3 regions of the Paenibacillus sp. MAH-35 genome follow, and region 3 is predicted to be linked to each of the others. Evidence: riboswitches for the same ligand, from Rfam matches in the RefSeq annotation. Region 3 holds a riboswitch; each other region holds the start of a gene.
What was found. Region 3 has a riboswitch for cyclic di-GMP ahead of AC3Y2E_RS01880 (HD-GYP domain-containing protein). Riboswitches for the same ligand answer to the same signal wherever they lie in the genome.
Positions count from the first base shown of each region.

Region 1: linked by a shared signal. The riboswitch ahead of ggt (gamma-glutamyltransferase) and the one ahead of AC3Y2E_RS01880 (HD-GYP domain-containing protein) in region 3 are both predicted to bind cyclic di-GMP.
Region 2: linked by a shared signal. The riboswitch ahead of AC3Y2E_RS04915 (HD-GYP domain-containing protein) and the one ahead of AC3Y2E_RS01880 (HD-GYP domain-containing protein) in region 3 are both predicted to bind cyclic di-GMP.

Region 1 covers NZ_JBYUPU010000007.1:201,704-209,800, forward strand. Annotated here, with positions in the region: gene AC3Y2E_RS10300 (D-lyxose/D-mannose family sugar isomerase) at 1-24, opposite strand, end outside; gene AC3Y2E_RS10305 (class I fructose-bisphosphate aldolase) at 87-932, opposite strand; gene AC3Y2E_RS10310 (methyl-accepting chemotaxis protein) at 1,285-3,324, opposite strand; gene ggt (gamma-glutamyltransferase) at 3,448-5,067, opposite strand; cyclic di-GMP riboswitch class I at 5,324-5,419, opposite strand; gene AC3Y2E_RS10320 (HAD-IIB family hydrolase) at 5,872-6,633, opposite strand; gene pdxR (MocR-like pyridoxine biosynthesis transcription factor PdxR) at 6,776-8,097, opposite strand, start outside.
Region 2 covers NZ_JBYUPU010000003.1:340,178-348,274, forward strand. Annotated here, with positions in the region: gene infC (translation initiation factor IF-3) at 1-312, opposite strand, end outside; gene AC3Y2E_RS04895 (protein YxiS) at 376-690, shown strand; gene AC3Y2E_RS04900 (sensor histidine kinase) at 894-2,753, opposite strand; gene AC3Y2E_RS04905 (response regulator transcription factor) at 2,750-3,484, opposite strand; gene AC3Y2E_RS04910 (serine hydrolase) at 3,635-4,786, opposite strand; gene AC3Y2E_RS04915 (HD-GYP domain-containing protein) at 5,062-5,703, opposite strand; cyclic di-GMP riboswitch class I at 5,812-5,954, opposite strand; gene AC3Y2E_RS04920 (tRNA threonylcarbamoyladenosine dehydratase) at 6,396-7,148, opposite strand; gene aspS (aspartate--tRNA ligase) at 7,326-8,097, opposite strand, start outside.
Region 3 covers NZ_JBYUPU010000002.1:8,368-16,464, forward strand. Annotated here, with positions in the region: gene AC3Y2E_RS01870 (HAD family hydrolase) at 1-349, shown strand, start outside; gene AC3Y2E_RS01875 (glycosyltransferase family 2 protein) at 453-1,271, opposite strand; gene AC3Y2E_RS01880 (HD-GYP domain-containing protein) at 1,381-2,478, opposite strand; cyclic di-GMP riboswitch class I at 2,624-2,709, opposite strand; gene AC3Y2E_RS01885 (DoxX family membrane protein) at 3,365-3,913, shown strand; gene AC3Y2E_RS01890 (AAA family ATPase) at 4,002-7,094, opposite strand; gene AC3Y2E_RS01895 (exonuclease SbcCD subunit D) at 7,091-8,097, opposite strand, start outside.

The sequences.
Region 1 (8,097 bases), on a different contig from region 3:
CGTACGCTGGCGGGCGATTTGCAGTTCACTTCGTTTGATCATCTGCTCATAAATCTCCTCTCGAGGAGCAGGATGGCAAGTCTGGACTAAGCTTCGGATTCGCCTTGCAGTATAGCCAGAGCTTGCTCCGCTGAAGCTCCTTTATGGACGATTGCCATCAGAGCCGATGTCATTCCGGCCGGATTCGGGTGCTGAATGACATTGCGCCCGTATACGATGCCGGAGGCGCCCTGGTTCATCAGCTCGACCGTCCGGCCCACGATCTCCTCGTCGCTCGCCCGGCCGCCGCCGCGAACGAGTACCGGTATGCCCGACGCCACTTCGATGACCCGATGATATTCCGTCACATCGTCGCATGGATCCGCTTTGATTACGTCAGCTCCAAGCTCTACGCCTTGGCGAACGAGCGGCATGATTTTTTGAATATCGCCGTCCACCATGTAACCGCCCTTCGCTTCGTTAGGCAGCATGACCAGCGGCTCCACCATAAGCGGCATGCCGTATTTCTCGCATTCCGTCTTCAACTGGGCCACGTTGCGGACGCATTGGTGATGCAGCTCCGGCTGGCCCGGCAGCAGCAGCAGATTCACGCACACCGCTACCGCGTCCAGACGGACCGCATGCTCGATGGCCCGGTCCATCAGCTCGCTGAACAGAAATCGCGGAAGCACGCTGCCGTATATGTTGGCTGCATCCGTCCGGAGCACGAGTCCAGGTTTGTGCTTGCCCGGAATCTCCTGCAGAAGTCTTGCTTGCCCCGCACTTAATTGTACACAATCGGGAGCCGCGTTGACTATCGTTTCGATCGCCTGCTTCATATTCTCAATCCCGGATAAAAAAGTAAACTCGTTAAAAAAGCCGTGGTCGATCGCTACGTCGAAACATTTCCCTTGGCTGCTGAACATCCGGTTCAATCTGGCTAAGCTGCTCATATCCCCAACTCCATTATGTTTAATACAAACATATAAATGTTCGTTTGTAACATTATCATAGTACATCAGGGACGGATCTGTCTATAGCTTCTTTCGATTTGTCCGGTATGGCCGGGCCGGACAACGGATCCTTACGGTCAATATGGACCCCGGCCTTCTGCCGGTTCCTTGGCCAAGATCAACGATCCCTACGCCGATATCGCCCTCGTCGTTCATATAAGCGAAGGTTACTATTGAGCTATTGCCTACCAGCCATACGAAAACGAATCTGTCCCCGGCCGTCAGTGCAGCGCTAACCGGGGACAGATTCGTTCGCAGACGGACTGGAATACCGCCACTTCCTCTATTCTATTTATATCCGAAACTTGCCGACCTGCCTGTTTAAATCTTCCGCCATGCTGGCAAGCGATGTCGCCGACGAAGTGACTTCCTCCATGGTCGCCAGCTGCTCTTCCGTAGCCGCAGAGACACTGGTCGTTCCGACTGCGGATTGCGCTGCGATTTCGGAGATGTTGTTAATGACAGTAACGACTTCTTCCGTCTCGGCAAGCATTTTCTGCGACGAGGAAGCGACTTCCTGAATCTGCCCCGCCACCTGCTCGACCGTCTGCTGAATTTCCTCGAACGACCGGCCCGCTTGGCCTACTACTTCCAGCCCGATCGCCACTTCCCGCGTTCCTTGCTCCATCGACTGCACCGTCTGCAGCGTCTCGCTCTGAATGTTCGCGACCATCTGGGCGATCTGTCCGGCCGATTGGGCGGACTGCTCCGCCAGCTTGCGAACCTCTGCCGCGACAACGGCGAAGCCTCTTCCCTGCTCTCCGGCCCTTGCAGCCTCAATCGCCGCATTCAAGGCGAGCAGGTTCGTCTGTGCCGCGATATCGGATATAAATTTGACCATTTCGCCGATCTCTTGCGAACCGTCGCCCAATCGTCTGACGATTACTTCGATATCGCTGACGGTTTTCTCGATCGAGTTCATCTGAACGATGACCGATTGAATCGCTTTGTTGCCCGCCTCAGCCGCTTCGGACGCGCTCATCGAAGACTTGGCCACGCTTTCCGCACTGGAGGCGATCTGATGGACGCCCATCGCCACTTTTTCGATCGACTTGACGCTTTGATCGACTTTATGCACCTGCATCTCGTTGCCGTCGGCCACTTCCTGGATGGAGACTGCGATCTGCTCGGTTGCCTTGTTCGTCTCCTCCGCATTGGTAGACAATTCTTCGGAAGAGGCTGCCACTTCGGTAGCCGTCCGGTTCACTTGCGCTACGAAATGCTTCAGCTGATCGACCATTCCATTCAGGGAAAACGCCAGCTGGCCCACTTCGTCACGGGAACGGATCGTAAGCCGCTCGACTCTTAAATCCCCGTCGGAGACCCGGGTCATAATGTCTGCAACTGCTTTTATCGGCCGCGTAATCTGGCGTGCGATCATATAAGCGAAACCGATTACGATCGCACTGACCAGCAGAATAATGACGACTACACTCGTTTGGATAGAGCTGACCGCCGCCGTAATCGAATTGACCGGAACATGAAGGTACAAGCCGTAATTGGTCGAAGGGATCGGCGCAGCAACTACAAGGTATTCTTGGCTGCCGTCCCGATACGTGTAGGTGTTCGATGACGTTTTCTCCTTTCGGAAAATATCTTTCAGGCTCTCAGGCAGACTGGCTTCCTCGAAAGGCTGGCTAATTACGTCCTCCTGGGGATGGACTTGAATCGCTCCGAGGTTGTCGATCACGATCGGATAAATTTTGCCGCCGTCCAGATTCAAATCCTGCAAGTAAGCCGTAACAAAATCGCCGAAATTGATAACGCCCGTCAGGACGCCCAATTTCTCGCCGGCATTGCCGATCACCGGCGTAGCCGCAATGATCGAACGTTTCCCTGTCGTCTTGGCGAGCAAGACGTCGGAGAACGTCGACCTCCCTTCCATTCCCGCGTGGAAAAACGGTCTCATCGAAAGATCGGTTCCCGGCTCCAGCGTATCGACGGCTTCGACGGTGCCTTTCGGATTCAGGAAGCCGTTTCCGTCAAACTCCGTATTTTTCGTAACGCTTTGCAGAAAACGGGATTTGGCTGCGTTGTCCGTTGATTTCACTTCCGAGGTCGTGGCGAGCAGCTTGATATTGCCCATCCGCTCTTCCAGCCATTGATTGATCCCGTTCGCCCGGCTGTCCACCAGCTTCTCGTAGCTTTCGCGCTGTTTGGTTATCAGCTCGGAAGATCCTTTTTGGTAGACGAAGATGGCGGTGCCGATCAGCGGAACGAGTGCGACTAACAGAAAAAAGATGATCAGTTTGTTTTGAAGCTTGCCGGTAATCCGCTTGCCGATCGTAACAATTCCTTTTCGGTTGTTGTCCGGTTGTTCGTTCGATAACACTTCATTTAACCCCTATCCTAAGTTGATTAATTGGGATCGAGCCGATGTCCAGTCACAAGAAGGCTCCTTATGCTCAGATCCGGCTGCCTGTCTGCCGAAACCTAAGCGATAAGGAGCGACCAATTAGTAACCGAGTGCGGCCCCTTCCCCACGTGGGTCTGCTCCGCCAAATTTCACATTCGTATCCGGATGAATCAGAATTGCGCCGGATTGTCCCATAATGTCCGTGTAAGCTTCAAGCTCAACGATCGAGTGGCCTCTCCGAATCAGCTCGTCCTGCACTTCTTTCGGAATTCTTCCTTCGACCTTCACGTCGTTCGACTGGGCGCCGACCGTCCGGCCGTACAGCCATCTAGGCGCCTCGATCGCTTGCTGCACCGTAAATCCGTAATCGATAATCCGGGTCACGAGCGAGGTTTGCGTTTGCGGCTGTCCCTCTCCCCCTTGCGTACCGTACACCAGATAAGGCTTGCCGTGCTTGAAAAGCATCGCCGGGTTCAGCGTATGGAACGTCCGTTTGTTCGGCTCCAGACGGTTGATATGATCCGGGTCCAGGGAGAAGAAGCTGCCGCGGTTTTGCAGCAATACGCCCGTACCGTCGGCTACGACGCCCGAGCCGTAGTCAAAGTAGTGGCTCTGAATCATCGATACAGCGTTTCCGTCTTTGTCCACGATCCCCAGCCAGACCGTATCGCCCTTCGGATCGAGCGGCTTCAAGTTATTCGATACTTGCGTCATGTCGATCCGGGAAGCAAGCTCGATTCCACGTTCTTTCGACAAAATCTCATCCACCGGAATATCGGCGAATTCCGGGTCCGTCAACCACTTGTCCCGATCGGCAAAGGCGTGCTTCGTCGCTTCGACAATCAAGTGATAGTAATCGGCACTGCCTTCTTCCACGTCGTTTTTCAGATCGAAGTTGTTCAAAATGTTCAGGATCGACAAGGATGCCATGCCCTGCGTGTTCGGCGGGAAATTGTAAGCCGTATAGCCGCGGTAGTTCGCCGAGATCGGGTCTACCCAGTTCGCCTTGTGGTCGGCATAATCTTTTTTCGTCATTACGCCGCCGTGCTTCTGAATGTCCGCGACAATTTTCTCGGCCACTTCGCCTTTATAGAACCCGTCGGCTCCTTTTTTGGCAATCTGCTCGAGCGTATGGGCCAAATCTTTCTGAACGAACAAATCTCCGGCTTTGTACACGTCGCCGTTCGGCTTCAAAAAGGTGTTGCGGAACGTCTCGAACCGCTGCAGATTTTTGATCTCCGGCTGCGTCGTATCGGTATCGATAATCGTCCAGAGCTCCTGGTTCGGTGTAACCGGGAAGCCTTTGCCTGCATACTGGATTGCCGGCTCCAGCAGTCGATCCCACGGCAAGCTGTTTTTCATCGACGTTTTGGCGTATTTGTATGCTTCTTCCCAGCCCGATACGGCGCCGGGCACGGTGTTGGCCGACAAGTAGCCGCGGCTTGGGATTTGGCTGTAGCCGAGGTTTTTGTAGAAATCGATCGTGACATTTTCCCCGGAGCGGCCGCTCGCGTTTAATGCTTTCAGCTCTTTCGTTTCCGCATTGTAAACCATCCAGAACGCGTCTCCGCCGATGCTGACGTAGTGCGGATATACGACCGACAAAACAGCCGCCGCCGCGATCGCCGCATCAACCGCATTACCGCCGTCCTGGAGCACTTTGAGCGCCGCTGCGGAAGCCAGATAATGCTGGGTAGTTACCATGCCGTTCGTCCCCATCGTGGTCGGACGGCCTGTCGATTGCGCCGCCGCGGCGATGCTGCTGAAACATAAGGTGAATATGAGCGTAATAAGAGCTATTTTTTTTCGAAAGCCTTTCGTCATATACTCTACCCTCCATTGGTATATTGCTTAGTGGATAATGGCCGTAAATGTCGAGCCTTATGCCGGGTTTATCGCATCTCCCCCTTTCTGCGCACACAAAAAAAGGCGACAAAGTAATTGTCACCTCCATAGACTCCACTGGCCGTTGGTGACAGGCAACTGGCTGGCATGCCTTCCGTGCGGGACGGAAGGGGTAGCCCCTGTAGCTTTGCGGCCTGCCCTTTCGGACAGTGTGCCTTTTTCTGTTATGAAACATCCATATACTGAGTCTTACGTACTATAATAACTTATATAATAATTATTTCAAGTGTTTTTAAACATTTCCATGGCAGAAAACGCCATTCATCGTCATTTTTCGATGAAGTTTTTGATGTTTCTTATGGTGAAATTTGTCGTTTTCCCACTATATAGGATACTCCGTTGTTACATTTGAATCATTTCAGTTAATCTCTGGAATTCGTTTGGCACTATATTCCTTATTTGTAGCATGATCGTCTCCTGCATACAAGTTAAATATTGTAAAACGACTTGGAAGATTTGTAAACGTTCCCCGCGCGAGCCCGGGCAGACCTGTTTGCGAAAAAAGCATAACTCCCAATTTCCCGCCTCCCTGGCCATACGGAAATGCGACTTTTGGCATGAAAAAACCTGTCCCTTCCATAAGGAGACAGGTTGAAGCCAGACGTTTTGATCCGAAAGTCATGCATATCGTTCGCCCAGCTCGCGAAGCTTACGGATGATGCTGCATTCCGTATGCTCGTCTGCCGGGATTCGTTCCTTCGCGATTCGCAGTAAAGGCTCGTAATCCCCGATCGCCACCGAATGATGGGCCTTCTCGAACAGCGGCAGATCGTTCATGTCGTTTCCGAAGCAGACGAACGGACCGCCGGGAATACCCGACAACTCCAGAGCCGACATTTTGTTTACGCCCTTGTAGGTCAGATCGAGTATTCCTTCTGTCGAATGGTGGTGGATCGTTACGTCCATCCGCTCCAATCTCCGGGATAACTCGCCGAAATCGGAGCCGGACAGCACTACGATTTTCATATACGATTCGATCTGGTCCAATTCGATGCGGGCCGCGAGCTTGTCCGGGTCTACAAAGCGGAGGAAGGGATGCGAATCCGCCATGCGGCAGGCGTAATTCCATCTGTCGTCGATTAGATATTCGGCATCGAACTCTTGTAAAAGATGCAGCAGTTCCTTCGCAAGTCCGGCAGGGATCGGAACCGAGGCTTGAAGCTCGCCCCCGAAATAAGTCATCGCCCCGTTGGCTCCGATCAGAAGCCGGTTTCTCAACCGTTCATCCAAGACGGGAAGCATATCCCGGCAAGGACGGGCGGAAGCAAAACCGACAACATGGCCGGCTTGCTCCAGCTCGACCAGCAAGTCTGCAATTCCGCTTGAGATCTTCTGCCCTTTAAAGCAAATCGTACCGTCCAAGTCAAAAATAAAGTTCATGTCCTCAGCCACCTTATGAAAGAATCTATGCTCCATAGTAAACAGAACCATCGGCCGGCGGAAGGGACAGAATGAACATATTGAATAGGACAAGCGTGAGCAATGGGTGATGAAAAATAAGAAAAGAGAAAAAAGCGCCCCCTCACCGGATATCGGCTTCAAGCCACGCTTCAGCAAGCAGCCGGATGCCGGTGCGGATGTCCGGGCCGCTTAACGCCCCATAGCCCAGCAGCAGCGTCGGATACGCTTCTGTCCGCCGTGTCCAGTACCGTGACGTACCGTACACTTGCACTCCTTTGGCGAGAGCCCGTTCGATCAGCTCGGATTCGCTGCGCCCGCTCTTGACCGTGAAAAAAGCATGCAGTCCGGCGTCTTTGGATTCCGCCTCCGCCGAACTGCCGAAATACAAAGAGACCGCATCGAAAAACGTCCTCCGCTTCGCCTCGTACGTCTTCCGCATTTTCTGAAGATGCTTGTACCAGTATCCTTCGCCGACATACGAGGCGAATGTCAATTGGTCCAGTCTGGCAACCGGCTGGTCATATTCGGGAACTTTCGCGTAAAAGGCAGAGAGCATCTCATACGGCAGGATCAGATAGCTGATATTCGCCGCCGGCAGCAGCGTCTTGGAAATTCTGCCGACGTAGATCACTTTGTCCGGAGCCAGACTTTGGATGGAGGGCAGAAACCGGTCTTCATACTTATACTCCCATTCGTAATCGTCTTCGATCAGATACCCGTTACGACTCACCCAATGAACGAGCTGCTGCCGCTTCGCCTCGGACATCGCCATCTTGTTAACGAATTGCTGAGACGGGCTTACGTACATCACATTGGCGCGGCTCGCTTCCAGTTGCTCCATCAAGAGTCCGTCCGAATCGAGCGGGATCGGGCTCACCTGAAATCCGTAATTAATAAACGTATTCCGTGCGCCGTCATAACCGGGATTTTCGACTCCGATACGGTACAGGTGCGGCTGCAGCAGCTGGCATAGGAGGGAAACGAGCTGTTGCGGCGTAGAGCCGATCAGAATCTGCTCCGGATGGGCGCGGACTCCCCTCGCCTCGTACAGCAGCCTCGATAATTCGTTCCGAAGCGTTAATTCTCCCGCCGGATCACCTTCGACCCTGTATTCCGACTGGTTGGCCGCCACCACGGTGTTGCGCAGTTTATTCCACTGCTTGAAAGGAAAAGAATCCAGCTCCATATTCCCGTAGCGAAAATCGTACATCAGGCGGCGGGAGTTGTCCTCGATGGATAGCGAAGCTTGCCCGTGTGCCGGGGTTTCGTTTCGATCCGCCACCTGAAACCCTTTCTTGGGGATGTTCGTGACATAACCTTCCGAAGCAAGCAGCTGATAGGCGGCTTCCGCCGTATTTTTGCTCACCTTCATCGACGACGCACACGTCCGGATCGAGGGCAGGAACGATCCGGGCTGGAGCTGTCCCGCGATAATTTGATTTT
Region 2 (8,097 bases), on a different contig from region 3:
CACTCTTAAAATATTCTCCGCCTGCCGCCGCTTCGTCTCCAGATCGTGCTCCTCGATATGCGGCGTAAGCCGGATTTCCTTCACCTTCGGCCCCCGCTCCCGCTTGCGCTCCTGCTGGGCCGCTTCCTTGGCGGCTCCGGCCCGGATCAGCCGGCAGGGAGGAGGGCTGCTGAGCAGCGACGTGCATACGAGGTCCACCTTGAGACGTTTGGCCATCGCGAGCGCCTCCGGGGTCGGAACCACGCCCAAATTTTCCCCGTCCACGCCGGTCAGATGTACTTCGGACGCTTTGATTTTCTCATTTTTAATCATTGTGAACGCACCTGATCTTTCGTTATAATGAACCCATATTACGTCTTTGGGGGAGATTTTTCAATGCACCGCAAACAACTGGAAGAACAAATCATCCGCAATTACGAGCGAGACGAGACGATGATGATCCTCGTTTTCGCCCAGTGGTGCGTCAATAACGATCTCGACCCGCCAGCTTTGTACAAGCAGGCTTATCCGGACCAGGCCGAAAATGCCGCCCTGCAGCAAGCCGTCGACTTGACCGTATCCAAGCACGAAGCGGGGGACATACCCGACGAGACTGTGCTCGGTGTCTTGTCCTTATTCGGCAACGAGGAGCTCGCCTTCGTCGTCACCGAACAGATCGCCAAGCGGGGCAGGAAAAAGGCACAAAGCTGACAGCAAGCTCCACTCCGCCGGGACACACCATCCCTACCTGTACGCGCAAACTCCATTCCGTCGGGACACACCAGCTCTACCTGTACACGCAAGCTTCGCATCCGGCCGGCCGCCGAGCAGCGGCTTCCTCAAGCTGCCGCAGCCTCTCCGGACTGTACGGGTACGGTCCGCCATCAGGCTGGCTCGCCCCCGTTTCCGACAGCCTATTCTTCAATCTCCCTGGCCCCGTTCCCGGAAATGCGGCCCTGTCGCCCGAACGTCAAAATAACCCGCGTTCCCCGTCCCACTTCACTCGTTACCTTGATCGTACCTCCGTGCTCCAGCACAAGCTGCTTAGCGATCGCCATGCCCAGCCCGGTACCGTTGCCCGCCCCTTCCGTATTCGTCCCCCGGTAATACCGCTCGAACAGCCGGTCGACCGTATCCTTGTTCATCCCTCTCCCCCGGTCCTCGATGTCCAGTGTAAAACCGTCCGGCTCCAGCGGGCATACCGACAGCTTCACTTCCGTATCCGGAGGATTGTGGAGAAGCGCATTCGCCAGCACATTATCGACGATGCGCCGGAACCATTTCGGATCGACATGGTACAGAACCGGTTCGTCCGGTCCGGAGAACGTTACCGGCGTTCCGGCAAACCGGGGATCGTCCACAAACGACAACACCGAGCGCCGGACGAGCTCCGAGACGTCGCACAGTTCCCGCTCAATAGGGAGCGCCCCGTTTTTCAGCCGGTACGTCAAGCTGAGGTCGTTGATCAGCCGGTCCATATACGCGGCTTTGTCCTTCATCGTAGAGGCGAACTCGCGCACTTCTTCGTTCGTCCACTCGTACGCGTCCGTCTCCAGCATATGGGCATAACCGACGATCGAGGATAAAGGCGTCTTCAAGTCGTGGGACACCCCGGCGATCCATTCCTCGCGGGTCTGCTCGAGCTTGCGCTTTACGGTTTCATTATCTTTGAGAGTGTGGGTCAGCCGGTCGAGCGACCGGAGCACATCCTCGTACAGCCTGTATTTTCGTCTCAGTTTGCCGTTTTTCTTCCTGCTGCGGGGGATGCCCGACCGCCCCTCCGGCTCCCGGTATACGCCTTGGCTCAGCGTGTGCAGCCAGTCCATCATGTGCAGCATCGGCGTTCCGAATCTGCGGCCGTACCAGATCGACAAGGCAAGCAATAAGACCAGCACCGCCGTCACGAACACGAATACCCCGCCCAGCAAAATCGTCGTATGCGGAGTCTGATCTCCTGCGGGAGATTGCCCCGAATCCCCGTCGCCCGGCAGCCCGAGCGGCACCGTTACGATCCAGGTCCGCCCGCTCGCTTCGTCGTAGCGGGAAGCCGTCTCCAGGCCATACCGGTTCGGGTAACCGCTGCGCAAGACCAGCTCCTCGACCGTATACCGGTCCGGAATGCCCTCTCTTTTGTTCAGCGAAGCGAGCTCGCCGCCTTCCCCGTTCACGAGCTGCACCGACGCCCGGTTGCGCACAAGCTCCTGCAGCAGCGGCTCGGCCAGTTTTAACCGGCCTTCCTCATAGACCGCTTCCGTGTGGAGCCGCTCCAGAAGGCGTTCCCCGGTTCGCTTCACCCCGTACAGAAGCGTGTACGTCCGCCCCTCTTTTTTCTCGATCCATACATACAGCGAATAGCGGAACGGCTTGTTTTTCATCCAGTAGTCGGTCAGTTCTCCGGGATCGTAATGCGAAGGCACATCGTCCGGCGTATAAAAGGAAGAGGTAACCGTCCCCCGCTCGTCCAGCGTCTGGAGCCATCCTCCGCTTCGGCGGACCGCGTCGAGCAGCTTCGGATCGTACTCCTCCCGTCCATCGCGAAGCTGTACCGAATCCACGAGAAGCGGCAATCCGGCTTCCGCAAAATTCCCTTTCAGATCCTCCTTCATCATCCGGTCCGCCACCGCGAGCCATACTCCGAACAACAGCAGGATCGCGATCATGCCCGCCGCAACAAGCCTCAGCACAAAATGCCAAATCAGCTTCGAGCGCACTTGCCTGCTGTTCCTGACCACCGGCAGCGTTCCCGCCCTCGTCTCCTTCCTGCCGCCGCTCACAGGCCGCCTTCCTCCCGCCGCACCAGCTTGTAGCCGAGTCCCCGCACCGTCAGCAGCAGCTCGGGCTCCGACGGATTACGCTCGATGCGCTCGCGAATCCGGTGTATATGCACCATCACCGTATTGTCGTCACCGAGACATTCGTCGCCCCATACGTGCTCGTACAGCTGAGACTTCGTGAAGATCCGGTTCGGATGACGGCACAGAAACAGCAGCAGCTGAAACACTTGCGCCGGGCAAACGACCGGTTCGCCGCACACTCGCAGTTCGCCTGCATCCGCATCCAGCTGGAATCGGCCGTAATCGTACACGTTCCGCTCCGCCGCCGTCCGGGCAGCCTGAGCCGTCCCTGGTTTCAAATACCGCTTCAGTTGCGCCTTGATCCGGGCCACCACTTCGAGCGGATTAAACGGTTTCGTAATATAATCGTCGCCGCCTACGGCAAATCCGGTCAGTTTGTCCAGGTCCGTCGTTCTCGCCGTCAGAAAAAGCACCGGCGCGTCGGTCGTGCGGCGGATAAAAGGGCATATATCGAACCCGCTGCGCCCGGGCAGCATCACGTCCAGCACGACCAGATCGAACACCGCCGCTTCGCAGGCGGCGATCGCTTCTTCACCCGAAGCGGCCGTCTCGATCCACTTAAAGCCTTCCTTCTCCAGCACGGTTTTCATCATCCGCAAAATAGCCGGTTCATCGTCGACCAGCAGCAGGTTAGCCTCCAGCAACTCCATCGGTAGTTCACTCCTCTTGCCGACTTTACCTCTGCATTGTATCATAACCGGCTGGCGCATTCGCTTACCGGAACCTTAACGGAGCCTTAACCGCGGCTGAATCGGCCGGGTTGCAGTTTGCGGATTGCGGATTGCAATCAGGTTCAGAAATTACGGCCGGGCTTCCCCGCTCCCGATCTTGCGGCCGACCGTTTCCGCGTATAACGGCTCTGTCAGCAGCTTCAGCTCGAAGGCGTTCAGACTGGCCGACAACTTCATCATCTCGACGGCGTTCAGACCGTTGAAAAATAAAGCCAGCTCGGTCCGGGTGCCGTCCTTCGCGGTCGCATAGATCGCATCCGTCAGCACGTACGCCGTCGACCCGCCCTTGCGGCCGGCATGCCGGAACAGCTCCCGGTTCGCCGGGTTTTCCATCAGCCCCTCCATCACCGGGTCCAGGTACCGGTGCACCTCCGCAGTGAAATGGTCGCGGCCGTTCAGCTTAGCCATAACCGAGGCATACTCCTGTGTGGTCGATCCGGTCAGACGGTCGGAATAGAACCGGTCGAACTCCGGATCGTACCAGCTCCGCAGGTTCGCCTCCCGCTTGTAGGAACCGTCCGCATCCGCCTTCAGCTTGCCGCTTGTCTGGACGGCCATCGCCCGGAACACATCGGCAGGCATGGCGAACAGCTCCTCCTTGGCTTTCGCCTTCGCCTCATTCCCGTCGAGCCCGGAATACCCCTTCATCAGTTCGTACGGGATAAGCAGCGCCCCGTTAAGCGGGAACAACGGCTCGTGATGCCGGAGTCCGAGCTCGGCGATAGTCCCGTGAATCCGCTCCAGACCAAGCTTATCCTGCAAATAGTCGGTATTGGCGTTTGAGCTGTACCGGATCATGCCTTTCGCCACCTCTTCCAGCGTCACGGCGTCGCCTTCGGCCTTCGAGCTTTCCTCGATATACGCCAGCCAGGCCGGATGAGCCCCTCCGTCCAGATTCGGCAAATAGTAACGGTCCAGCACAGACAGCGGCACCCGCTCTTCCGGATGAATCGTGCCGGCCGCGGCCTGCTTCGCATACTCGATCGCAATCATCGTTTTCACGGCGCTCGCCAGCGGCATGACCCGGTCCGAATTCGACTGCGCAATCGTTTGACCGTCCCTCCGAAGCGTAATGGCCGCCTTCTCCGGATTGTTCGTTACGAATTTCCATACATAGTCGGCATTCGCTTTTTTCGCCCAATACGCCGTCCCCCCGATCCAAATAACCGCACCTGCAAGCAACGTCCCGACGCCAATTCCGATCCACATCCAAAGTTTCAAGATAAGTCTCCTCCCGGTCATTGATTACCTGATACAAGTCAAACTTACGTGTCTGCCATCAACGGGTTCGGCGGCCATCCAGCCGTTCTCCAGCCGCGCCTCCGACTTTGTACTAGTCGTATTGTACCGGACGAAGCTTACCTGACTTCAAACCGTACCTTAACGGCACCTTAATTCATTGAATTTCGCGGCGAAACCCGAACGCGCTCCGCTTCCTAGACAGGAGGCGGGCAGGTTCGGGCTTCGGATTGTGCGCAGAACGGAGCTGCTTGTATTCAGTTTTTGCGGTGCGAGGTCAACTCGTAAAACAAATCTCCCTGTTCCGCCACTTCATCCAGCCTCACCGCCGGAGGATTGCGCAACAGATGATCCGGCAAGCTCAGAAATTGCCGCACCAGCTCTTCATCGAACTGGATGCCGCTTTGCTCGAGAAGTTCTACCTTGGCCTGTTCGACCGTTTTTCCTTTTTTGTAAGGCCTGTCCGAGGTCATGGCGTCGAACGCGTCCACGATCGAGCACATGCGGGCCAACCGGGGAATCCGGCTGCTGCCGAGCCCCGTCGGATAACCGGACCCGTCCCACCGCTCATGATGATACTTGACGATATCCAGCAGCCGGGCATCTTTCATCCCTTCCTGCATCAGCAGTTCGCTGCCCGATTCGGGATGCGTCCGCATCCGGTCCCATTCGCCCTGGTCAAGCTTGCACGTTTTTTGCAAAATGGCTGTTTCGATTTTAATTTTCCCTACATCATGCACACAGCATCCCACAATAAAAACTTGCCGGTCCTCCGGTCCGGCCAACGGATAATGCGTGACCCAGCACTGGGCGAGCGCCCCGACCCGGCCTACATGTTCGAACGTCTCCCTGTCTTTATCCGACAATCGCTGCAAAAGACGGTTGATCGCGTACAGCATTACTTCTCCCCCTTCATCGGCAATAAGCTGAAATCGTGTGTCGGCCTGATAATCGCGGGGTTCCGATCAACAAAAAAACCCTCAGGTTAGAGGGGTCCCGTCTCATAGTTCGGCGACCTGGCTGGCATGACGTAATACGGTTGCATCCCATATTCGCAACCGGCGGTTCTCGGCGCGAATATGGGACAAATTACATGGTAGCCCCAATGGTTTTGCGGCCTTATCTTTCGATAAGTGTGCCTTTGGATTCGATTATGAACAAGTATTTAGTTCCATCATCCTATTGTTTTTATTGAATATGTGCAATTAGTTTGATTGTAACCGATTTGTATATTTTTGTCATGCAAAATCAAAAAAAATGTCGATATTCCTCACATGCTCTCGATTTGTAATGTATAATCACGAATTAAGTGCGTTTTTCGCAACGATCAGGCTCGCCTTTTGTCGAATAAAGGGTCACCATCCAAACGAATCACAACCAAATCAAATAAGGCTATTCCAATAGTGTTGCATCACAGATCACAGGAAAACGTCCCCGTTTTCAAACGAAAGGACCTCAACTTCCACGGTCACGTGGAGGCTGAAGTCCTTTATCCCGAGGCACATCGGTTCGAACGGCGCACAATATTCTCAAAAGTGAATGTGCAGACAGCCCCGTTTCGTGTCCGCCCCATATGCGGTCCGGTTAGGCGTCAGGCTTTCCCGGCTCTCTCGAGCAGGTCGCGTACGACGACACTGACCATGATCAGGCCGGCTACAGGCGGTACAAACGAGTTGCTGGCCGGCGGCTGCTGCGCTTTGCGGATATCCGGAGCGTTCTCCGGCACGATCCGCTGCGTAACGTCACCGCGCGGCTTAATCGGCTCCTCGGTCGAGAAGACGACCTTGACGCCTTTTTTGATCCCGTCCTTGCGCAGCTTCTGGCGGATGACGCGGGCGAGCGGGTCAACCGACGTCTGCGAGATGTCCGCCACGCGGAACTGCGTGGGGTCCATCTTGTTCGCCGCCCCCATGCTGGAGATGATCGGTATTTTGCGTTTCAGGCATTCTTTGATGAGATGGATCTTGTATGTCACCGTATCGGAGGCGTCCAGCACGTAGTCGAGCGGATAGTCGAAAAACTTCTCGTACGTCTCCTCGGTGTAAAACATCCGCAGCGCGATCGCATCGCAATCCGGATTGATCAGCTTGACCCGGTCGCGCATCAGCTCGGCCTTCGGTTGCCCGACGGTAGTCGTCAGCGCATGAATCTGGCGGTTAATATTCGTAATATCGACGACATCCTTGTCCACCATGATCACGCGTCCGACGCCGGTACGAACAAGCGCTTCCGCCGCAATCGAGCCGACTCCGCCGATGCCGAGCACGGCAACCGTACTGCCCTTCAACACGTCCAGTCCTTCGGGGCCGATCGCCAGTTCCGTTCGCGAAAATTGATGCAGCATATTCAATCCCCTTCGCTAGATCCGGGCGCTCCGCCGCCGGAGGAAATGCTCCGGAAGCGGGCCCGTCGTATGCTATTATCGACTGTTGTGAAATAACGAGCCTGCTACGTGACAGGGTTATCTTCCCGGTTATGGAAAACGATTCACCCCAGGAGAGCGCTAATATCGCAGCAGTTATTAAGCTTTGGCAGCTACTTCCTTTACGGCGAGCTTGATCGACAAGTCTTCAAGCTGCTTCGAATCGACTTCGGACGGCGCGTTCATCAGCAGGTCGGTTGCGCTCGCCGTTTTCGGGAAAGCGATCGTTTCGCGCAGATTCGTGCGGCCCGCCAGCAGCATGATCAGACGGTCGAAGCCAAACGCGATGCCGCCGTGCGGAGGCGTGCCGTATTCGAACGCGTCCAGCAGGAAGCCGAATTTCTCGTGGGCTTCCTCACGGGAGAAGCCGAGCGCCTGGAACATTTTCTCCTGCACGTCGCGTTTGAAAATACGCATCGAGCCGCCGCCCACTTCGTAGCCGTTCAGCACGAGGTCGTACGCTTGAGCGCGGATTTGACCCGGATCGGTATCGAAATACGCCAGATCCTCTTCAACGGGGCGCGTGAACGGATGGTGCTCCGCCACATAACGCTTCGCCTCTTCGTCGTAGCCAAGCAGCGGGAAGTCGACGACCCACGCGAATTTAAATACGCTGTCGTCGATCAGGCCGAGATCGCGGCCGATTTTCAGACGCAGGTTGCCGAGCACGTCGGCGACGACTTTTTTCGTATCGGCCGAGAACAGCAGCAGGTCGCCTTCTTCGGCGCCCAGACGTTCTTTAAGCGCCGCGATTTCTTCCTCGCTGAAAAACTTGACGATCGGCCCTTTCCATTCGCCGTCTTTCACTTGAATCCACGCCAGACCCTTGGCCCCGTAACGAGCGGCAAACGGCAGCAGGTCGTCGATTTCT
Region 3 (8,097 bases):
CGTTATCGCATTTAACACGATGAACAAGCTGCGACGGGAAGGGATTCAGAGCGTGATGCTGCTGGGCAAAGGCGAGTTCGCCGAACGACTGCTTCACGAGGCGCTGCTTCAAGGAATCCGGATAGAACGGGTTCTTGATTCCGAACCGGCCGTACAGACGAGAGCGGATGGCACCACAATCGATACGCTGCCTCCGGCTTGGGAAGAAACGATTCGTACGGATCACACCGGGTATACCTACGTAATCGGAACGCTGGTCCGTGTACAAAGCTGCAGGCGGATGCTGACAGACGGTTATTCTCGGCTTAATCCGGCTGTCAGGCCACAAGTGATCGAACCGTTTGTCTAGCTTTCGTTGATTGACCCGATTGTGCGCAAAAAAGCGGAGACAGCCGTCACCTTTTCAGGAACAGCTTGATCTCCGCCTTAACTTTCGATCCCGCCTATATTCTCTATCTTTTGCCGATAGCCGCGTATCTCGAGCGGAACGGCTTACCGTCCCACAAGACGGTCGTACCGGTACGCCGGCTTTGAACCTCCGGTTCCTCAAGGAGCAGGAAAAAGTTTTTCGTTGGCAGCTCGCCCAGTCCGTGTTTGGCCGACAGTTGGTTTAAGTAGGGCTTCATATCCTCAAGCTGACCGGACAAGTTGCCGCCATCCTGCGAGAAAGCGTACAACACGCCGGCGATCGGCACCCGCTTGACACGATGCTTCTCGGAGACGCGCAGGAAAAAATCCCAGTCCCAGTAATGATACACTTGCTCGTCGAACGAACCGACAGACTCATGCACTATTTTGCGGTACAGACTGCCTGACGGGACGAAGGTGGAGAACAAACGCATAGCGGCCAAATCGTGTTCGTACGCAAATTCCATACGATGCGCAGGAACCCGCGCACCGTCCTGCCATACCAAATTGACGATCTCGGCATCGGAGAACACCATATCGGCGCCCACTATATGCTTCATCATCGTCTCGATATGGGAAGGGACAAGAAGGTCGTCGTCATCGCAAGGCATGATATACTCCCCATCCGCGTATTGGAGCCCGATATTGCGTGCCCGCACATGCTTCCGGTTCGTCTCCAGGTTTACGATCCGAATGTCCAGCTCCGGATACAAGCTGCAAACCGGCTCGACCGGGACGCCGTTGTCGTTCACGACGACTACCTGCAGCCGTTTATAGGTTTGGCGGCTGACCGCCTCCAGCAGTTCCCCTAGCTCGCCAAGCCGGTTATAAGTCGGCGTTAATACGGATACAAGTGGCAGCATCGCAGATCCCCCGTTCCTTTTCTTATCTTCCGAGCAGAATGCTGCTATTATACCATAGCCAGACCGGAGACGGGACGGAACGAACGGTTCTAGATAGGCAGAGTCCCGGCTAGCCTACGATTTCTTTAATTTTCAGCGCGCTTGTTTTGCTCAGATCGATAAATTCGGTATCCAGCGATACGAGCGGACTGGTCGGATAATTGGCGTTGATCAGCACGATCTTCCCCCGCCGTTCATCGGTTAAAATGATCTCGCTTCCGACCTGGGCGGACATCAGCCGATTCAGGAACGTCATGCCGATCTTCGAATCGAACCGGTTCTGTAATATATCCGCATGCAGCTTCTGAATAACCTCATAAAAAGGAAGTGCAGGGCACCCCGGGCGATCGGTCGTCATCGTTAAGTATACGTCCGCTAAAGCGACGATTTTGCTGAACAGGTGGATATCCGCGCTTTTGAGCTTGGACGGGTAACCGCTGCCGTCCTCACGCTCATGATGCTGCAAGGCGACAAGCGCCACGCGGGGATCGAGTTCCGACTCTTTGAGCAGCTCGTATCCGATGACGGTATGCTGTTTCATAATCTCGAATTCGTGCGGCGCCAGTTCCGTCGTTTTGTTCAGCAGAGCGCTGGGAAGCTTGACCGTACCGATGTCGCACAGGCTGGCGGCCATCGCCAGAGTCGACACTTCCTTCTCTTCCAGCTGCAGCCAGCGTCCCAGCATCGCGGCGATAAACGCAGTGCCGATACTATGCTTGAAGCGAAAATCGCCCTCCGCCTTCAGCTCGGCGAACAGCTTGTAGATGTTTCGGTTTTGCGTCGCTCCCATAATCGCCGGCAGTAAGTTGGACTCCATTTCGGAAACAGGAATAGTTCCGGTATGCAAAACGCATTTCTCAATTTCCTGCATTTTGGCATCCGCCCGTTTTACAAACTCGACCGTATTGTCCGCCGCTGGCCTGACCTCGGCAGCTTGCTTGGCCAACTCCGCAGCAGGCTGATCTTCCTTCCATACCAGTCTGGAATCTTCCTTCGGCTCGACGGGTACGGCGCGAATATCAAACAAATCGATTTGGAAGTTTTGCAGCTTCTCGATATGTCCTTCGGTAAGAAGCGTATCCACAGGAATGAGCATCATTCCCTTGGCGCTTATCACATTATGTAGCAGTTTTTTTCCGATCAAGTCTTCATATCGGTCGTACCGCATATCCGGATACTCCTCCTCGAAAATAGTGAAGAAATCGCTTACATTGCGGAAGCTACAGTCGCCAAATGACAGACGCATAAAAGAATCCCAACTTCAAAGAAGCCAGGACCGGTTTTATAACGTGAATTATAAAATTTCCCTATGCTTCGGCAGCCCAGCCGCCATCGGTTTACAACCGGAAGGCCTGCAGCTTTGCGTCCCTACCTTTCGATAAGTTTGCCTTTTCGACTATATTCCCCATCATAATCCATTCGGCCAAGAAAATCTATCCTTTCTTTGGCTGTTTTTGGTTATAAAGCCTCTGTTCAATAGGACCAATAGGCCATTATGCGATTAGTTTCCGCCAGTGAAGCGGATGGGGAAGCGATCGGGTAAGGGGGCCCAAATAATTAAACCTATGCAAGACTCACCTCCGACATCTTTTATTTTCCCCAGTTTTTTAAGCCGCCGGGCCCGTTTCGTATCCCAAAGCCTCGCTGAAGCGGAGTTCAAAATTATTTTCAAAAAAGGTTTACCCTTGTGATTTAAATCACATGTTATTCGCAAAACATGTGGTACATTAAAGACGTGGAAAGGAAAACCAAAGAAAGCGAAAAAACAAGCAGGTGATACCCACAAAGCAAACAGCAAGCCTATCACCGGCGAGAAGAGCGCACAAGAAAGGAAGATGCGTCATGCGGCACTTGAAACCGGCCATGCTTCGATCCCGATCCAGCCGACAGCGAAAACCGACCGATAAGTGAATCTTCTCGGAACTAGAAAGGTTCACGCCAACGGTGCAAGAGTATAACAGCAATTCATTCAACATCAACATCGATCCAAAACCTTTTTTACACCCTAGATTGTGAAAAAGTTCACATTATAATCCCATGAGGAGCTGATTACCATGTTGTTCAAATTTTGGAGAGAAAATCGTTACGCCGCTGCCATGCTGCTTATCATCCGGTTGTACCTTGGCTGGGATTGGATGACAGCCGGCTGGGGGAAATTGACCGGAGGGTTCGACGCCGGAGGGTTCCTGAAAAACGCCATTGCCAAGCCGGTAGTCGATAAAGCGACAGGCGGCGCGATGTACCCGACCTTCACCGCGTTCCTTGACAACTTTGCGATGCCGAACGTGAAACTGATCAACTTCCTGATCCCGCTCGGTGAGTTCCTGGTCGGACTCGGCCTTATCGTAGGGGCCCTGACGACAGCCGCCGCCTTCTTCGGACTGATGATGAACTTCATGTTCCTCTTCGCCGGAACGGTAAGCACCAACCCTTGGATGGTTCTGATCGGTACGATCGTCCTGGTCGGCGGAACGAACGCCGGCAAATACGGAGTCGACTACTACCTGATGCCGCTACTTCACAAAGCCGCTGCTCACTTCAAAAAAGACAAAAAAACGAAAGGCGGAACGCTCGGCGGCACTCACACACCACTGAACGCGTAACCTGAACGGTAAGCCAAAAATCGCCCCCGCTGCCATCACAGCGGGGGCGATCTTTGATGTTCCGGTTTCCCGGGTAACGGCGAGCCGGTTATTTTAACACAAACTCCGTGCGGCTATACCCTTCCCTCGTCTTGCGCACTTCGAGTACGGCGGGGAACGCGTCCTTCAGCTCCTGCACGTGAGAGATCACGCCGATCGTCCGGCCCGCCTTTTGCAGGTCGACCAGTGTGGCGACCGCTTTGCCGAGCGATTCCTCGTCCAGCGAGCCGAAGCCTTCGTCGATAAACATCATTTCGATCGTGACACCGCCCTGATGAGACTGGATGACATCGGTCATCCCCAGCGCCAGACATAGGGAAGCGTTAAACTTCTCGCCGCCGGACAACGTTTTGACATCGCGGTTTTGCCCCGTATAAGCATCGTAAACGTCGAGTCCAAGGCCGCTTTGCTTGCCGCCCTTCTCCAAGCGGTCGCTGCGCTGCAGCATAAACTGTCCGTTGGACAAGTTCGATAGCCGGGCATTTGCCGCCTGCAAGATCTGCTCCAAATATTCGATCAGTATGTATCGCTCAAACGATATCTTAAGCGGGTTGTCGCCTTTGATCATCTGGTACAGGTCCATCACCTGCTCGAGACGCTCTTCGAGCTCGCGGGCTTTGCCTTGCGCCGCCTCGATCGACCGTCTCAGCCGCTCGGCCTCCTGGCGGTACCGCTCGGCCGTCTGAATCTCGGCCAGCACCTGCTCCAGCTCGCGCTTCTGCTCCGCCAGCGCTGCGCTCATCGCGCCGGTGTCGGCCGGTTCGCGCCCGGCAAGCTCCCGCTCCAGCTCGGCGATCTGATCCGCCAGCGCCGCGACCGATTGGCGGAATGCCTCGATCCGTTCGCGCAGCGCCAGGCGCTCCGCCTCCGCCAGCCTCGCCTCCACATATTCGGCCGGCGAAGCGAAGCCGCTCTCCGCCAGCTCCAGCCGGAACCGCTCCCCGGCCTGCCGCAGGTTGCTCTCCGCTTCTTCCAGCTGCGCGGCCATCTGGACTTCGCCCGCCTTCTCGGCGGCGAGCTTCGTCTGCGCCGCTTGCAGCCGCTGCTGCGCTTCCTTCCAGGCTGCTTCGAGCTTGGCGACGAACGCGCTTTGCGCTTTCATCCGCCGCTCCAGCAGATCCGGCGACCGCAGCTCCTCCGGAATGCGCTCCAGCTCTTTCGCGAGCAGCGACTGCTTCGAGCCGCTCTCCACCGCAAGCTGCTGCTGGCGCTGCTGAAGATCGTCCTTGCCCTTTTGCTGCTCATCCAGCTTCCGGTCCAGCAGGGCTTCTTCCTGCCGCAGCGCCGGCAGCGAAGCGGCAAGCTGCTTCAGCTTGTCCGTCTCCGCACGAAGCTTTTTGCCCTCGGCTTCCAGCCGTGCATATTGCTCTGCCAGGGCTGCCGGCTCGATGCCGTGCTCGGACGCCTCCTTCGCCCCGGCGTCCCAGCCGGTCCGCGCCGCCGCCGCTTGCGCCTTCGCCGCGCTGAACTCCTGCTCCGCATGGCGCAGCGACTCTTTCGCCTGCTGCAGCGCTTCGCGCGACGGAATCACCTCCCCGGCGGCCGCTTTGCTCGGATGATCGGCGCTTCCGCATACCGGGCAAGGCTTGCCGTCGTGCAAATGCGCCGCCAGCAAGCTCGCCTGCCCTTCGATCCAGAGCGTCTCGAGCCGGTCGTGCTCCGCCCGCATCCGCCGAAGCTCGCGCTCCTGCTCGGCTTCGAGCCGGCCGAGCTCGCCGAGCCGCTTCTCGAGCTCGCTCAGCTCCTTCAGCAGCCGCGCCTGCTGCCGCATGCGATCGAGCGCCTCGAGCCGCTCCGGCAGCGCCGCCGTCTCGGCTTCGGCCGCGTGGCGCCGCTCGGCGCACGCCCGCTTCGCTTCGCGGACGCCGGCCAGCGCCTCCTCGGCCGCCGCCAGCTTCGCGCGGCCGGCCCGCTCCTCGCCGGCGAGCCGCTCCGCTTCGCGCCGCAGCGCGTCGAGCTGGCGCACCGCCGGCGTTAGGTCCGCGAGCCGCTGCAGCTCGCGCTCCGCGTCCTTGCGCTCCGGCTCGCGCGCCTCCTCGCCGCGGTAGCGCGCCTCCGCTTCCGCGAGCGCGCTTGCCGCCGCGGCCGCGTCCTGCTGCTTCGCGGCGAGCTGGCGGCGCTTCGCCTCGGCGTCCCGCACCGCCTTCGCCGCCTGCTCCGCGTACGGCTCGAGCCGCGCCGCCCGCTCGGCGAGCGCAAGCCGCCGCTCGCGCTCAGCCACATCCTCGCGCTGACGCTCCAGCTCCTCGCGCCTTGCGCGCTTCTGCCCGAGCTCGGCGAACCGGCCGTTCAGCAGCAGCGCCTCGCGGAGCTCGTCCTCCCGCTTCTCGAGGCGGGCCGTCAATTCGCCTTTGCGCTCGGCGCCTGTGCGGGCAAGGCCGTCATAATACGCGGCTTCCTCCGCCAGACCGTCCATCACCTGCGACGCGTTGCAGGTCGGCTGGCCGAACGTCGCGGCAAGCCCGCTGCCCTCGCGAAGCGGCATCGTCTCCTGCGTCTGCTTCAAGTACACGTCGGCCTTCGACGCCGCTTCTTTATAAGCGTCCTTCAGCTCCCGGTGCTTCTGCTGGAACCGCTCCTCCAGTCTCTGGTACAGACCGGTCCGGAAAATGCGCCGGAGTATATCCTCCTTGTTGTCGGTATCGGAAGTGAGCAGCTTGCGGAATTCTCCTTGCGGCAGCATGACGATCTGACTGAATTGCTCCCTCGTCAGCCCCAGGATCGTCTCCAGCCTCGCATTCACTTCCCCGACGGTGAACCGGTCGACGCACGGCGTTTCTTGGCCCTCTGTCGTTTCGTACAGCTCCGCTTTGCCGCCCGTTTCGCTTTTGTTCGCCCCTTTCCGGTGAGGCAATTGTCTAAAGATCCGGTACGTCCGCGCGCCCGCGGCAAACTCGAAATCAACGGCGGTATGCGTTTCATCGTCGGCAAAATGGCTGCGCAGCATCCGCGGCTCCGCGCGGTCCTCTCCGCTCGCATAACCGTACAGCGCAAAACAGATCGCATCGAAAATCGACGTTTTCCCGGCGCCGGTATTACCGGATATAACGAACAACCGCCGATCCTCCAGCCTATGGAAATCGACCGTCTCTGAATCGCGGTACGGACCGAACGCCTGCATCGTCAGCTTGATCGGTCTCATACGGCGTCCCCTTCCTCTTTGAACACTTCTCCATATGTATCGGCAAACAGCAGCCGCTTCTCCTCTTCGAGCGGCTTGCCTTTCACTTCCTCGTAAAAGGCCGCAAACAGCGCGACCGGATCGGCTTCCCGCCGCCGCTCCGGCGTATTGCCCGTCCCTTCGGCCGTTTCAGCCGCATCCCTGACTCTGACTCCCTCGGGCCTTCGCTCGACGTGCAGCGCATTCGGATAAACCGCCCGTACTTTCTCCATCGGAAACAAAACCGGGTTGTCGTTCGTCAGTGTTACAAATACGTAATCGTCGCAGACGGAATGAGTCTCGATGTCCTGAATCGTTCCCGTTATCCGACGCATATCCCTAAGCGGGACCAGCTCGCGCCGGTCGATCGCCGCCGTGCCTTGCGCGTCCAGCTCGACTACGTAAAAGCATTTGCGGTGCGACTCCTCGGAGATCGAATATTTCAAGGGCGATCCTGCGTACCGGATATTGTCCTGCAGCACGTAGTGCGCCTGATGCAAATGGCCGAGCGCCGTATAGTGGAAAGGCCGGAAATATTCCGCCCGCACATGCTCCGCCCCGCCGATCGAGAGAGGACGCTCGGAATCGCTCGTATTGTCCTGCGGCTCGCCGCCGGGCGTGACGAAGGCGTGTCCGACCAGCACGTGGCGCGCTGCTGGGTCCATCGACGCCTCGATCCGTGTAACAATCGCCCGCATCGCCTCGTCATGGGAACGAATCGACTCGTCCCCGTACAGGTGCCGGACCTGAGCCGGGTCGGCGTACGGAACGAGATGAACGTGCACGTCCCCGTATTCGTCCCGCAGCACGACGGGACGCGGTTCCGCCCGCAGCTGACCGGCCAGGTGCAGGCCGCGTCCTTCCATGATCCGGGTCCCGAAGTTCAGCCGGTCCGGACTGTCGTGATTGCCGGATATGGCCAGCACCGGCGTATTCAGGCCGATGACGATCCGCTCCAGCAGCTCGTCCAGCAGGTCGACCGCCT